4 regions of the Chryseobacterium paludis genome follow, and region 1 is predicted to be linked to each of the others. Evidence: riboswitches for the same ligand, from Rfam matches in the RefSeq annotation. Region 1 holds a riboswitch; each other region holds the start of a gene.
The links. A riboswitch is a leader RNA that binds a small molecule or an ion and turns the genes downstream of it on or off. The one in region 1 is predicted to bind cobalamin.
Positions count from the first base shown of each region.

Region 2: another riboswitch for cobalamin. It lies ahead of metE (5-methyltetrahydropteroyltriglutamate--homocysteine S-methyltransferase); the one in region 1 lies ahead of NG806_RS20960 (TonB-dependent receptor plug domain-containing protein).
Region 3: another riboswitch for cobalamin. It lies ahead of prpB (methylisocitrate lyase); the one in region 1 lies ahead of NG806_RS20960 (TonB-dependent receptor plug domain-containing protein).
Region 4: another riboswitch for cobalamin. It lies ahead of NG806_RS09660 (acyl-CoA thioesterase); the one in region 1 lies ahead of NG806_RS20960 (TonB-dependent receptor plug domain-containing protein).

Region 1 covers NZ_CP099966.1:4,606,471-4,610,459, forward strand. The annotation lists gene NG806_RS20955 (YncE family protein) at 1-510, opposite strand, end outside; gene NG806_RS20960 (TonB-dependent receptor plug domain-containing protein) at 522-2,369, opposite strand; cobalamin riboswitch at 2,403-2,580, opposite strand; gene NG806_RS20965 (cytidine deaminase) at 2,709-3,191, opposite strand; gene namA (NADPH dehydrogenase NamA) at 3,294-3,989, shown strand, end outside.
Region 2 covers NZ_CP099966.1:1,548,352-1,552,340, reverse strand. The annotation lists gene metE (5-methyltetrahydropteroyltriglutamate--homocysteine S-methyltransferase) at 1-1,801, opposite strand, end outside; cobalamin riboswitch at 2,214-2,398, opposite strand; gene NG806_RS06805 (Lrp/AsnC family transcriptional regulator) at 2,553-3,014, shown strand; gene NG806_RS06800 (Crp/Fnr family transcriptional regulator) at 3,033-3,563, opposite strand; gene NG806_RS06795 (VOC family protein) at 3,578-3,958, opposite strand.
Region 3 covers NZ_CP099966.1:4,713,422-4,717,410, forward strand. The annotation lists gene NG806_RS21460 (aminotransferase-like domain-containing protein) at 1-907, shown strand, start outside; cobalamin riboswitch at 1,238-1,431, shown strand; gene prpB (methylisocitrate lyase) at 1,795-2,703, shown strand; gene prpC (bifunctional 2-methylcitrate synthase/citrate synthase) at 2,696-3,841, shown strand; gene NG806_RS21475 (bifunctional 2-methylcitrate dehydratase/aconitate hydratase) at 3,887-3,989, shown strand, end outside.
Region 4 covers NZ_CP099966.1:2,177,326-2,181,314, forward strand. The annotation lists gene NG806_RS09650 (hypothetical protein) at 1-317, shown strand, start outside; gene NG806_RS09655 (hypothetical protein) at 478-1,275, shown strand; cobalamin riboswitch at 1,331-1,508, shown strand; gene NG806_RS09660 (acyl-CoA thioesterase) at 1,625-2,008, shown strand; gene NG806_RS09665 (HD domain-containing protein) at 2,048-2,638, opposite strand; gene NG806_RS09670 (XAC2610-related protein) at 2,640-3,332, opposite strand; gene NG806_RS09675 (PadR family transcriptional regulator) at 3,626-3,955, shown strand; gene NG806_RS09680 (PspC domain-containing protein) at 3,967-3,989, shown strand, end outside.

The DNA of each region.
Region 1 (3,989 bases):
AGCTTCAACAATTCTTTCTACAGCATCATTGAACGTAATTTTTTTAACGAAAGATAAATCTGAGCTTTTATAAATGCTTACATATTTTGCACCGTTATACTTATCGTTAGTTACATATACGTTATTAGTAGTAACGGCAACATAACGAGGCTGATCAATTTGATCAGTAATTGTACCTGTACTTTTAAAAGTATAACGGTTAACCACTTGAATTTTATTGGAATTGTTCAACAGAAGATATGCTTTGTCACCATTGAATGCTACAGATTGTAAAACATCTCCCAGTTGAGTTCCATTGTTTTTAGAAAAAATACTGTTCTGGCTAAAAGTCAGATCTCTTGAAACAAAAGTTACTTCTGCATTAGGCTTTCCAAAATTCCCTTCATTAGCGATTAAGAAACCATTTTCATAAGTAATTACTGGTAATGTATCATCATCATTGTTACTACACGAAATATTGAATAGCAATACGGTAGCAAATAAAAGTTGTAAGAGTTTAGTTATTTTCATGTTATTTTTAATTAAAAATTTATTGTTGCTGAAATACTGTAGTTTCGTTTTGGCATAGGATAATAGGATACCGTTTCATAAACAGTATTGGTTAAATTATTTACTTTAAACCCTATGATGTATTTTTTTAGGATGGTTGCCGAAATTCCAGTGTTTAAAACAAAATAAGGATCCAGGGCGTCTTCTCTTTTTTCATCGGTTGTGGTATATGTAAGACCGTTAAATAAACCTTGAACATAAAATTTTAAGAAATCGTACTGATAATCAAAATTTCCAAAAACTTTATGAAGTGGGACATATACCATCTGGTTCTTAGTTTCTTTGTTAATTGATTTGGCAAAGGTATATCCAACATTGAATCTGAAATGGTGTTCATTGAATTTTTTATCAAATGTAATCTGAGATTCTAAACCATAAGATTCCACCTTGTTGATATTTACAGGAGACCAATAACCGTATTCTGTAGGAAGCCAAACAATATTGTCTGAAATATTAAGATAATATGGGCTTAATGTAAGTTTAAACGCACCAAATTTAAAATCATGATCCATATCTATCTGGAATGATGTTTCTGGTTTTAAATCAAGGTTTCCCCCGGGATTCCAATACAGCTCATTGAAAGTAGGAAATCTGAAGTTTTTGGATATATTCAAACCTACGCTGTACCATTGTAGAGGATCCCATTTTCCGGAAAATGAATAAAGCAGAGGTGCATTTATATTTTCAACAAAATCTTTTTTTACTCCAGCCTCAAAACGCAGATCTTTCGTTGGGAAATAGCGTAATAATCCAGCCACAGATCCCACATTTCTACTTACATTTCCAATTCCCTCTGTTTTTATACCTGGGATGACGGGCTGATATCCTTCTCCTTTATTCACCTGAAATTCAGTAATTACATTAAAATTCAGTTTTGGAACAATGAAATAGTTAAAATCATTTTTAAAAATGTAATTCTTTCCTGTAGATCCACTTGTTTTTGGAGCGTTATAATTGCCGAAATATTGAAAGTTTTCTTCTGTATAAGCTGCTTTTAGGCTATTCGAAAATTTACTTTTATTGATGTCCCAAGAAAGTAAGCTTCTGGTACTTTGTGTCTCATATCTTGTTCTGTTCCCATTTTCGACAAAAATGGGATAGTTTTGAGCGGAATCAAAAAACTGACTTTGCCACGAAAGGGTTTGATGATTGGCAATTTTGTATGATATACCAACATTAAATGTTGTATTGTAATATTTCCCGTTTCTGTTTAGGTAATTTTTCTCTTCAACTTCATAATCATTCTGACTGATCGAGTGATTTCCCGAAACTTTAAAACTGAACTTATCATTGCTATAGGCAGCTTGAGCAAAATTATTAAAGGTGTTAAAAGAACCTGCCTCAGAATATAAAGATGCTTTGAAGCCATCATTAAAGCCTAAATTGTTATTGAGGTGAATGCTTCCTCCAATAGCACCACTTCCATAAATGACACTTCCACCACCTGCTTTTATTCCGATCTGATCATATCCGAATAAAGGGATATTATTAATGTCTCCTTGTCCAAGAAATATGGAGTTAATATTAATCCCATTCCATACAAAAGCAGTCTGTTGTGCAGTTGTTCCCCTAAATGAAGGCGAAGATACAGCACCACGGCCATTTTCTTTAATGTAAACGCTGGACTGGAAACGTAGAAGCTCTGAAAGATTGGTGGAGTTTTTTTCCACATCTTGTGGAGTAATCGTATTTACCTTATGAAAAAGCTTTACTTTATTCATTTGGTTGTCAAAAATATACACGGTGTCAATTGCTTTCTCCTGTCCCAGACAAAAAAAATAGGCAGATGACGATAAAAGTAGTACTAAAGTTTTTTTCATACTATTTTACTTTTCCTCCGAAAGCAATATATTTTTGATATTATCATTTTGGCAGGTCTCCTGACTTTCGCTTTTCTATACCTTCCCGTTTGCACAGTGGTTTGTTATAGAATATGATAGTTGCGATTTACAGTTGCGGGGACAGTTTGGGTTTTCCACCCAATTCCCTATTATTTTCAATAGCTTGAAAACCAAAATTTTTGCAAAGATAAGTTTTTAAAAAGAAACGCCAATTTTATCTATTAAAATGTGTTTTTTTAAATCAGAAATCACGAAATATTCTGTTATTAAATGATATTGATAAGCAAATTTAAACTTTCATGATTTTACTCTTAGTGATTATAAAAACGTAGCATCAAAATAGAAAGGTAGTAGATCTTTAATGGAATGAACTTTTACAATCTCATCATTCATGCTTGAGAAATAAAGATCAATATTTTCATTTTGCTTTGTTTCGTACTCCATTAAACTTTGTCTGCACGCTCCACATGGAGGGATAGGAGGATTCTTTTCAGAAAATTCTTTAGGTCCGCCCACGATAAAGATCTTTTTGATCTTTTGATCCGGAAAGTTAGCACCAACCCAGAATAAAGCTGTTCTCTCAGCACAAAGTCCTGAAGGAAAGGCTGCATTTTCCTGATTGTTTCCAGAGAAAATTTCACCGTTTTCCAGCAAAATGGAACAGCCAACAAAAAACTCAGAATAAGGGGCATAAGCATTTTCACGAGCTAGTTTCGCTCTTTCGAAAAGTTTTTTTTCTATATCGTTCAGTTCGCTACTATTTTTAAAGTATTCATAGCCGATCTGTATGTCTTTTTTCATATATTGGAGCCTAAAAAGGGGGGATAAAATTAGTTCTTTTTCAGCACGTAGGCAAGCCAATTTTATTCAGTCATTTAATATTAAAATCCAAAATAGATAAAGATGTTATATACTCCAATACAGTTTAGAAATGTTGAACTGAAAAACCGTTGGGTAATGTCTCCCATGTGTATGTATTCGTGTGAAAACGGATTAGCAAATGACTTTCATTTTGTCCACTATGGAAGTAGATCCCAAGGAGGAACAGGATTAGTAATGGTTGAAGCAACGGGTGTTGAACCTCGTGGAAGAATTACCAATAAATGTATGGGTATCTGGAATGACGAACAGGCGGCAAAGCTTCAGAAAATTGTAGAATTCATTCATTCAAATTCTGAAAGTAAGATTGGAATCCAGCTGGCGCATGCTGGAAGAAAAGGATCTACCTGGAATAATATTCAGATTCCCATGGAGGAAGGATGGGAAACTCTTGCTCCAAGTCCAATTCCTTATCATCCGACTGAAAGAATTCCACATGTTTTAACTGTTGAAGAAATTAAAGAACAGGTTCAAAATTTTAAGACTGCTGCAAGAAGAGCTGTTAAAGCTGGTTTTGACATCATAGAAATTCATGGGGCACATGGTTATTTGATCCATCAATTTTTATCTCCACTTTCTAATATCAGAACAGATGAATATGGGGGAAGTTTTGAGAACAGAATAAGATTTCTATTAGAAATTGTAGACGCAGTCAATGATGAGTTGAACGAAAATGTAGCCCTATTTGTTAGAATCTCAGGAACTGAATATGCTGAAAAT
Region 2 (3,989 bases), 2.0 Mb from region 1:
CTTTTTCAAGATCGTTTACTTCGTCACGGATTGCCAAAGCAATCTGCTTACAGGTTGTAGAACGAGGCTGATCATCGCGTACAAAAGACCATTGAAGGATCGTTACAGGACCTGTCAACATTCCTTTAACCCATTTTTGCGTTAAAGATTGAGCGTATTGTGACCAATAAACGGTCATCGGTTGTGGTCTGTGAATATCTCCATAAATGACGGGTGGTTTTACACAACGGCTTCCATAACTCTGAACCCACCCATTTTGAGTAAATGCAAATCCAGCCAGTTGCTCCCCAAAATATTCAACCATATCATTTCGTTCAAATTCTCCATGAACCAACACATCAATTCCTATTTCTTCCTGCCAGTTGATGGTTCTTTGGGTTTCTTCTTTAAGCAATTGATCGTACTTCTGAGCCGTCAGATCTCCTTTTTTGAATTGGGCTCTCCAGCTTCTTACTTCTTTAGTTTGAGGGAAAGATCCAATCGTAGTGGTTGGGAATAACGGAAGTTCTAGTGCATTCTGCTGTGCTTCTTTTCTTACATTAAACGGACTGTTTCTTTGCGCATCATTTTCTGTCGTTACCGCAACACGATTTTTCACATCCTGATTATGAATTAAGGTTGAAACTTTACGGTTTTCAATAGCTTGTTTATTTTCAGCCAACTCCTGCAGTGTGCTATAATCTGGATTTTCTGAGGCTAATTTTTTCAAAGTAACAATTTCAGAAACCTTCTGTTTGGCAAAAGCCATCCATTGCTTGATTTCAGGAGATAATATCTTTTCATTTTTCTCCAGATCAAGATCGAAAGGAGAGTGAAGTAGTGAGCATGAAGGAGCAATAAAAACTCTTTCAGAACCTAATGCGGTTATGGCTTTCTTGATAAAAGCCAGAGACTGGTTGAAATCATTTTTCCAGATATTTCTTCCGTCAACAACTCCCAATGACAGAATCAACGTTTCAGGAATGGCAGTAAGAACTTCATCCAACTGTTCCGGAGCGCGTACCAGATCAATATGTAAAGCATCAATTGGTAGAGTAGTCGCTAGTGAAAGATTATCTTTTAATCCATCAAAATAGGTGGTAACGATGAATTTAAGATTCGGGAATTGTTCTGTGATCTGAGTATAAACAGATTGGTAAACTTCTTTTGCTTTTTGATCAAGATCTAAAGCTAGAAACGGTTCATCAAACTGGATCCATTCAGCACCATTATTTTCTAACTCTTTTAAAATTTCAGTATAAACAGGAAGCAAGTTCTGAACCAGATCTAGTTTGTCAAAGCCATCTTCTTTTTCCTTTCCTAATAGTAAATACGTTACCAATCCAATGATAACAGGTTTTACACTGATCCCTGCTTCTTTAGCTTCAATAAATTCATTGACGATCTTATTGGAGAATAATCTGAATTGTTGATCTTTCTGAAATTCAGGAACGATATAATGGTAATTGGTGTCAAACCATTTTGTCATTTCCATCGCCGTAATATCTAAACCTTCTTTCTGATGGCCTCTTGCCATAGCAAAATACAGATCAAGTTCATTTGAAGTAATGTCCTGATAACGGGCAGGAATAGCACCAACTGACAGTGTCATATCCAATACCTGATCGTAGAATGAAAAATCATTCGATGGAATAAGATCGATTCCGGCATCCTGTTGTAATTTCCAGTTTTGTTTTCTGATGGTTTTTCCAACCTCTAAAAGTTCCTGTAATGTTGTTTTGCCCGACCAATATTGCTCGCAGGCTTTTTTGAGTTCTCTGTTGCTACCAATTCGCGGGTAACCTAGGATGTGTGTTTGCATTTTCTTTTAAACTTTTAATTAAATTTTAGTTTTTAAAAGTTCTTTTAGAATGCTTCGTAATACGATCGGGAAAGAGTTTTCAGCAATAGAGAAGATACAATATGGACGTAATTTTCCTGTTTAAGGAAGAGATTAGAGAGTAACTTTGAAATAATTTTTTTTAACGCAAAGTTTATTTCTAATTCTTCTTATTTAAGAAGGCAAAGGAGAAATCAATTTCATTGATTTTGAAGAAGCATGCGTTTTATCCATAAGCTTCATCAGCGACAGCGTCGCATCTCTTTGCTCCTTAAAACTAAGGAATCTTTATAATAAATCTTTGCGTTTAAACTCATATCCATTCCAAGTCTAAACAACCCAATACGTTCAAAAAGTATCATCTGTATGACCAAAAGCTTCAAACCGCGAAAGCATTGTCAATTCGGAACAGGCAGGTCTCCTGACTTGTAACAGTTTTGTCATCCTTCCCGCTTCTGGCAGTGGATCTGCAAGGACAAAAACCTTTGGTGTGTTACTTACAGTTGCGCGACAGTTCGTGATTTTCACACGATTCCCTATTAATTTACGTTAAGTAAAACCTTTTCCGTTTGATGAAGTATGTTAAAGAACAAAATAGGGTGTAAAGGTATTGAATAAAGTTATTTTGTTGGTATTGTTTTAAATATTAGGAATAAAATTTTGTTTTAATTTAATTTTAAAGTTATTTATTCTGTAAATTTGAAAAAATCAATCGAAAAAAGAATATTATCCTGTGGAAAGACTCGACGATAAGGATCTTCAACTGTTAAGAATCCTGCAAAAGAATGCTAAACTGACGGTTAAAGAATTGGCCAAAGAAATAAACCTTTCTCCATCACCAGTTTTTGAACGGGTAAAAAGACTGGAGCAGGAAGGCTATATCAAACATTACGCTGCGGTTTTGGAAGCTGAAAAACTAAATCGTGGTTTTACCGTTTTCTGTCAGGTGAAATTAAAGATCCACGACCGGTCTGTAGGAAATAAATTTGTGAAAGAAATTGTACAGATCGAAGAAGTAGCTGAATGCTATAATATTTCAGGAGATTTTGATTTTTTACTTAAAGTTCAGGTACGGGATATGAAACATTATCAGGATTTTGTATTCAACAAATTAGGATCTGTAGATTCCATAGGAAGTACCCACAGTACTTTTGTGATGGCTGAGGTGAAGAACAATCATGGAGTTACAATATAAACTATCAGAGCTTCAATATTACTTTTTTGCTCTTATCCTACTCAACGAAACAGAGGTTATCCCCAGATAGGATGCAATATAATATTGCGGAACGCGGCGGAAAATTTCCGGTGATTGTTTAAGCAATTCGGCATATCTTTCTTCGGCACTGTCCTTTATCCGCGAAATAAAAAGTTTCTGATATTTAAGCAGACGCTCTTGCAAATAACTGTAATAGAATTCCTTAATATGCGGATTAAGCTCCATCTTTTGCCTGAACTCTTCAATAGAAGTACTGTAAACAACAGAAGGCTCTATCATTTCGATATTATAAATACTTGGTGAATTGTAAAATAAACTTTCCCATGATGAGATAAGGTTACCTTCAAATAAAAACTGGAAAGTAATTTCCTTACCATCATTATTAAGCCAGCCTCTGGCTACTCCTTTTTCAAGATAGTAGAATTTACGGGCCATTTTACCTTCTTCCGTTAATAAAGTTTTAGGAGCAAGTTCCTCCTTATCAAAACCATTTAGTATTTCGTCTAAAACATTTTTATCCAGGGACATACTTATGACGGGATTTAAATATAATTACTTACTTCAATAAGGTTCATATCAGGATCTCTGAAATATATTGATCTTATTTTGCCCATCGCACCTGTTCTCTCAACGATACCTTCAATAATCTCAATGTTTTTATGTCGTAATTCCTTTAAAACCTCATGGATATCTGTTGAAGCAATAAAACATAGATCTGCAGAACCGGGAGTTGGATGTTCTGCTTTGGGCTCAAACTCTTTTCCTTTTTGGTGAAGATTGATCTTTTGGTTTCCGAAAGTCAACGCTTTTCTGTTATCTCCGAAGGTTACGACTTCGAAGCCGAGAATATGGGTGTAGAACCCGATTGTTTTATCGATATTGGCTACGGTTAAAACGATGTGATCGATGTTTTTGATTTCCATGTTTTATTTTATTTTAACACTAATGACACAA
Region 3 (3,989 bases), 110 kb from region 1:
TGAAGAATTGATCATCACAGATGGTGCATTGCAGGCACTTTATATTGCTTTGGCAAGTGTTACCAATGCGGGTGATCTTATTGCTGTTGAAAGCCCATGTGTTTTTTCTGTTCTGGAGGTGATCACTAATCTTAAGCTTAAAGTCCTGGAAATCCCTATTCATGGTGAAGACGGATTTGACACAGAATATTTGAAAAAGGTTTCTGCTGCCAATGATATCAAAGCACTTGTTGTTACCCCAAATTTCCATAATCCAACAGGGAGGTTAATGACTGATAATACCAAAAAGGAGCTGTTATCCATTGCCATGGATCATCAGTTTCCGATCATTGAAAATGATCTGTATGGAGATCTTTATTTTGGTGATGAACGTCCTTCCAGCATACGCAATTTTGATGAATATGGCTGGGTGATGACCTTTTCTTCTTTTTCTAAAACATTGGCACCGGGTATTCGTCTCGGTTGGTTACATTCAGGGAGGTACCATGCAAAGGCAGAGAGGCTGAGGTTTTCTCTGGGAAGATCGGTAGCTCCAATATATCAGGAGTTATTGCTTAAATTACTTGAAGATCACAGCTATAGTAAGCATTTACGTTCGTTTCGTAAACAATTGTATGATCAGGCTAGAGATGTTTTACAGGCGTTACGTACTTCTTTTCCAGAGGGTTCATATTTTGAGGATCCGCAAGGGGGATACAGCATTTGGGGAAGCTTATCAAAAGCAGTTGATATGAAGATGTTTTATAGGTATTGCGATGACCAGAGGATTTTATTTACCCCAGGAGAAATCTTTAGTTTGACAGATCAGTTTAGTCATCATTTTCGGATTGTTTTTGCTGACCGTATTACTTCTCACAGTTTAATATCTTTGAAAAATGCAGGCGAGAAAGTTAAAGAGCTTTTATAGCTGTTTTTTGCAATATAGTATACTTTTAACCTGACTTTTTTCAAAATGAAACAGGAAGAGGTGATTATGAATTTTAGTTTTCTCTCAATTCGCATGAGATCTTTTTTGATATTTATAGCATATGTTTTTTCTAAAAAACGTCCTTAGCATTCCTTTTCGACAATTTATTTTTATATGATTTTTGTCATTTAGTTATTTTTTTAAAATTTTGAATTACTTTTAATTGTCATATTTACAGGCTGTTGTAAAATCCTAACGCTTGTTCGTGAATTAATATATTAACGTTTCAATAAAATAGTTATATTTACCACCAAGGAGTTCATTTAAACTTCTTTATCAACCGAAACTGGTTACACTTAGCTGTGAATTAAAAGGGAATCGTGTGTAAATCACGAACTGTCGCGCAACTGTAAGTAACACTCAAAAGGTTTTTATCAATCAAGGTCCACTGTTCGCTCTTGTGAATGGGAAGGACGATAAAAATCGTTACAAGTCAGGAGACCTGCCTATTTCGAATTGACGATGCTTTCGCGATCTGAAGCTTATAGTCAGGTATGATACGTTTTGATAATCGTGCACAACTTTTTCTGGGTACATTATCATAATTTAGAGATAGTTTGTAGTATTAGCTTTTAAAGTTATGCTGTATCTATAACTCTGGCGTATCACCCCTTTCCATAATTTTCTCTCTTACAAAGTATTGTGAAGTTTATCACCCTCTTTTTATAATGATTTATAAACATTAAAAAGATGATTGTATACCCATTCAGCCGTTCGCTAAGGTTTATAGGTCGTTTGATTAATTTAACAGAATTTAAAAAAGATAATTTTTTAAATTGTTGATGGTATGTGAGTTAAATACATTAAAACGAACAATAATATTAAAGATGAGTAAAAATGTTAGTTTAGAGTCTGCCGGATTACGGTTTCGGGAGGCGATGCAAAAAGAAAGTCCTCTTCAGATTGTAGGAGCGATCAATGCTAATCATGCATTGTTGGCACAGCAGGCAGGTTTCAATGCCATTTATCTTTCAGGAGGAGGGGTTGCTGCAGGTTCTTTAGGAGTTCCCGATCTGGGAATAACAACCCTTGAAGATGTATTAATCGATATTCAACGGATAACCAACGTATGTGATCTGCCATTATTGGTGGACGTGGATACGGGCTTTGGTCCTTCAGCATTTAATGTGGCAAGAACTGTAAAATCCTTAATTAAAGCTGGAGCTGGGGCTTTACATATTGAAGATCAGGTAGGAGCAAAACGTTGTGGACACCGTCCTGGTAAAGAAGTAGTGAGTAAAGATGAAATGGTAGACCGCTTAAAAGCTGCGGTTGATGCAAGGACAGATGAAAATTTCGTTATCGGAGCAAGAACAGATGCTTTTGCGAATGAAGGATTAGAAAGAACATTGGAAAGAGCAGTTGCTTACAAAGAAGCCGGGGCAGATTTTATATTTGCGGAAGCTGTTCCTGATTTAAGCTATTACCAAAAATTTGTCGATGCAACAGGTATTCCCGTATTAGCCAATATCACCGAATTTGGAATGATCAGAATGTACACTGTTGATGAACTTAAAAGTGCTGGAGTAGGTTTGATTTTATATCCACTTTCGGCCTTCCGTGCAGCGAATAAAGCTGCTCAGAATGTTTATGAACATATCCGAAAGGATGGCACTCAGGTTAATGTACTTGATACTATGCAAACCCGCGACGAGCTTTACAAAAGTATCGGCTATCACGACTATGAACAAAAATTAAATAACCTATTTCAAAAGAACAAAAATATCAATGAATAATGAACCTATTTTTAAGCCCAAAAAAAGCGTAGCGCTTTCGGGTGTAACAGCTGGTAATACTGCTCTCTGCAGTGTTGGTAAAAGCGGAAATGATCTCCATTACAGAGGTTATGATATTTTGGATCTTGCGGAAAAAGCACAATTTGAAGAGGTAGCTTACCTTCTTATTTATGGACAATTACCAACAGCAGCTCAATTAAAAAACTATAAAGCCAAATTAAAATCATTGAGAGGACTGCCTCACTCTGTAAGAAATATCTTAAAAAGTATTCCGGCAGCTGCACACCCGATGGATGTCATGCGTTCAATGGTTTCAGCGATTGGAAGCATTCAGCCTGAAAAAGATGATCATAATGTAGCAGGAGCAAGAGATATTGCTGACAAATTATTGGCATCATTCAGTTCCGGGCTTTTATATTGGTATCACTATACTCATAATGGGAAAGAGATTGATGTAGAAACTGATGATGATACTATTGGTGGACATTTCCTGCACTTGTTGCATGGTAAAAAGGCTCCTGATTCTTGGGTAAAAGCAATGGAAGTATCCCTTAATCTCTATGCCGAGCATGAATTTAATGCTTCTACTTTTACTGCTCGTGTTATTGCTGGTACATCTTCAGATTTCTATTCCTGTATAACAGGAGCAATCGGAGCATTAAGAGGCCCTAAGCATGGCGGTGCTAATGAAGTTGCTTTTGAGATCCAAAGCCGTTATAATTCTCCTGATGAAGCGGAAGAAGATATTAAAAAACGGATTGCCAACAAGGAAGTAATTATTGGATTCGGACATCCGGTCTACACCATATCAGATCCAAGAAATGTAGTGATAAAAAAAGTAGCTAAAGAACTTTCCGAAGAAGCTGGAGATATGTTGCTTTATAATATTGCAGAAAGATTGGAAAAAATCATGTGGGACGAAAAGAAAATGTTCCCTAATCTGGATTGGTTTTCAGCGGTATCTTACCATTTAATGGGAGTTCCCACCTTAATGTTCACTCCATTATTTGTCGTTTCGAGGGTAACAGGATGGAGTGCTCATATCATCGAGCAGAGACAGGATGGAAAAATTATTCGTCCAAGTGCCAATTATACAGGGCCTGAAAACAAAGATTTCGTTCCTATTGGAAGCAGATAATAAATTCAATTCAAATAAATAATAATTCAAATCAAAATAATAAAGATGTCATCACACATTTCAAATGAAAGACCACAACCGGATCGTGTATTAACCGATATTGCAGATTACGTATTGAACTACGAAATTAAAAATGATTTAGCCTGGA
Region 4 (3,989 bases), 2.4 Mb from region 1:
AACATCAAGACTTATTATTGATGGATGATTCAAAAGGACAAGGCAGAAAAACCCTTTTTGAAAATGCTAAAATTTCCGAAAACAAAGGAATCAGCAGCGATGGCCCTATGTTTCCTGCAGGTAAGGGATTCAAATCTATATTCTTTATAGTTGCAAACAAAAAAGCGAAGGAACAGACCGAAAATATCATTGAAACCAATAATTTTCTAGTAGAAGAAGCTGATAAAAAGAACATTTATAAAGATCCTGGGTTCGTGCTGGATAAAATTTTATTGAACGATTTTTATACTTTGGATTTTAATAGGATTAGAAGATAATGTCCTGCATATTGAACCGTCTTTTTAAATATTTCAAACAAAGTTCAACCTTTTTACAGGTCATCTAAAACCAATAACTAATATTAAGGATTTAGAGTTATATAATTATCTTCCGAAAAGTATTTAATTTATATATTTGATGCATCAAAAATTTTTCATAATGATTTCCGTAAATAAAGCAGTCTATTTATCAGCCTTCAGTTTATTCTCATTAGCTTTTGTAAAAGGCCAGCAAAAAATTCCTTTTGGAGTGGTAAAGGCTGAAGAAGGTTACGCGAATGTTAGGGTTGCCAAGGATAATTATAGAAAAATTGTTGATAAGATCAGAATGCGTAAAGGAGATGTCTTTCTTTATGTAAAACCGGCTCCGGGAGAAACAGAATGGTTATGGATCAAATATCCCGAAAAGCAAGACACTGAAAAACCTTTTGTGAGATATGAGAATCTTGACAAAGAAGGTATGGTGAATAAAGAACGTGTAGCTTTTATTGATCAGCTTCCTCAATACACACCGTCCAAATCCAAAAACGGAAGATCCCTTATTTTCACTGACAATAACAATCCTAAAATACCTACTGCCCAAAGAAATAAGGTTATCATTGATGTCTATCCTTCCAATGCCAGTTATAGGAAACAGGAAAAAGATGCGGATGGAACAATCCTTACTATTGATAAAGTAAAACCTTGGGGTATCAGTAAAGAACTTCCTGAAGGGATGACAGAAATCAAGTCTATCCGTGTACAACAGGTTGGAAGAGGTTCCGTTTTTGTAAGAGAAGCTATTAAAAATATGTTCCAGCCGACTATGGATTTCAATAACATTAGTGTTGCTGCTATTGACAATGATAACATTTTTCTTTATATGATCAACGGTTCCGGGGAAAACAGATATACCACGCTCTGGACGATCAGACAAGGAAAGGTTGCTCACCAGATTATTTTTAAAAATCCTGAATAATTCACTATACTTCTCTGTATTATCCTTATTTTTGTCATTGAAAAAGTTTTAACGCTTATTCATCACAGGAATTGGTTCTGTTTAATCACAGATTAATAGGGAATCGTGTGAAAATCACGAACTGTCGCGCAACTGTAAGTAACTAAAGTCTTTATAATAAACCACTGTGCAAAAGCATGGGAAGGGATAAGGATGTTACAAGTCAGGAGACCTGCCACTTTCTATAAACAAGAAACTTTCGCGGCTTGAAGTTTATTGATCTGATGGATTGTTTCAGGAATTTCACCTTTCCTGTTATTATTCTGTTTGCTTCAATATATTTCATTTCGCTTTAATTTAATAATGAAATATGACTACAGAAGAAAGAATTCAAGCATCCGAAACCAGAATCTTTAAAGCGGTTTTCCCTAACACAACCAATCATTATGATACTCTTTTTGGAGGTACAGCGATGCAATTGATGGATGAAGTGGCATTTATTACTGCTACACGTTTTGCAAGAAAAAGAGTGGTAACTGTAAGCAGCGACAAAATTGACTTTAAGAAACCTATTCCTGCCGGAACTATTGTCGAGCTGATAGGAACGGTTTCTCATGTTGGAACAACAAGTATGAAAGTAAATGTAGAGATCTACACGGAACAAATGTATTCTTATGAAAGAGAAAGAGCTATTGTGGGAGACTTTACTTTTGTGGCTATCGATGAATTTAAAAAGCCTGTTCAAATACTATAATTAGATGAGAAACGCAAGTCAAATTGACTTGCGTTTTCTTTATTTTAAAACTTTTTCGGTCTCTAAACTTCTATTAAGCAGAAGCTGGAAAGCTTCACCCATTTCATCAGAAGCTCTGCTTATTGCATTTTCCAGCATATTTCTGATTTGACTCTCGGTTACTTTTGCTTCGGTCCAGCTTTTCCCCGAAGTATGTGAGTTAAGAATAAATGGCATAATACGGTCTATTGCACAGGCAAAAATAGCATCCGCAGTCTGCTCTTCTTCAAACTCCAACCATAGATTGAAAAACTCTGAACGTAAAGGTTCATCTAAAATTCCAAAAATATTCTGAGCTGATAATTTCTCTCTTTCAAATTTGCCAACCATTGCTTTCTCATCAAATAAGAATGTATCACCAGCTTCAATTTCTACCAGATCATGGATAGAAAGCATCCTTATAACTCTTAACAAATCGATATCTGTCCTGTTTTTAGCATATGGAAAAAGTACCTGTGCCAGTATTATTATCTGCCAAGAGTGTTCAGCAGTATTTTCCCGTCTTGAATCATCTGCATTATAATTTCTTCTCTGCACATTTTTTAAAGCATCTACTGCTAAAATAAAATCGATCTCTTTTTGTATTTTCATTTTAATCTTCTTTATAGTACTGTTTGATCGGATATTTTTTTGATTTTACGATCCACTTGTTATTGATCTTTTGTCGCTTTGTTACTTTTACGAATTCTTCACCACCCATTGCATCTTCTTCCAGCTCGTAAACTTTATCTAGTCCTTTTTTCGGAATTACCTGATACTCTGTTGTTAAATGCCAGCAACATCCGGATTTAGAAAATGTAATTAATCTCTTTCTTTTAGGATCTGTTTGAAACATTCCCAGATTTTCAAAAGCAAGAGTAGTTAATTCATCACTGATAACGAATTGTTTTTTTGTAGAATTGTAGACATATACATCATAGGATGGACCACCATAACTGCTTTCATTCCCATTTCGTATTGCAATATCTTCTGAACCATCAAAATTAAAATCTTCAAAAATCAATGGACTTTGCTCATCATATAATTGAATAACATTAACACTTGGTTGCTGCTCTTTATTCAAATAAAAGTAAAGATCATCAGAGGTTAAAGTCTGAATAGTACGTAATGTTTTTTTATCTTTTAGTTCTACTATCCCGCTTCCACTACATTTTTCTGCGTCACAATCATTTACCGTAATCACTGCATCATAGTGATTTGATCCCGTTTTAAGTTCAAAATGATGCTGTCCGGAACATAGAAATCCCAAAAAGACAAAACTGATCAATGTAATATACTTATTCAATATATAGATTTTATTCAGTACAAATACGACTGAAATTTCATAACAAAAGTAAGAATAGCTGTCAAAATCTGGATCATTTATCCTCTAAATTAATTAAATATAATTTTCTTTTAAAGACTTGATAAAATTTATTAAACTGATTATCAGTATTTTAAATAATAAATAATAAAAATTTCACTACTTTGTATTGCATAATACCATTTTAATTACATATCTTTGTAATGTAAAATAAGAATAGGTTCAACTAGCTAGGAACTGAATTCTAAATATAACTAATTAAAAACCTTATTAAGATGAATACTGAAAATACCAAAGCGCAGATGCGAAAAGGGATTCTGGAATTCTGTATTTTAAGTCTTATCAATCATCGTGAAATGTATGTTTCCGACCTTATAGATGAACTAAAAAAAGGAAAACTGGATGTTGTAGAAGGCACACTCTACCCTCTTTTAACAAGATTAAAAAATGGAGAGTTTCTTTCATACAGATGGGAAGAATCAACCGGAGGACCTCCGAGAAAGTACTACCAGATTACAGAAAAAGGTAAACTGTTTTTAAGTGAACTTTTAAACACCTGGAACGAATTAACCAATTCAGTAAACCAAATCACTCAAAAAAATTAAAAAACAAAGCTATGAACAAGACACTCTCCATAGG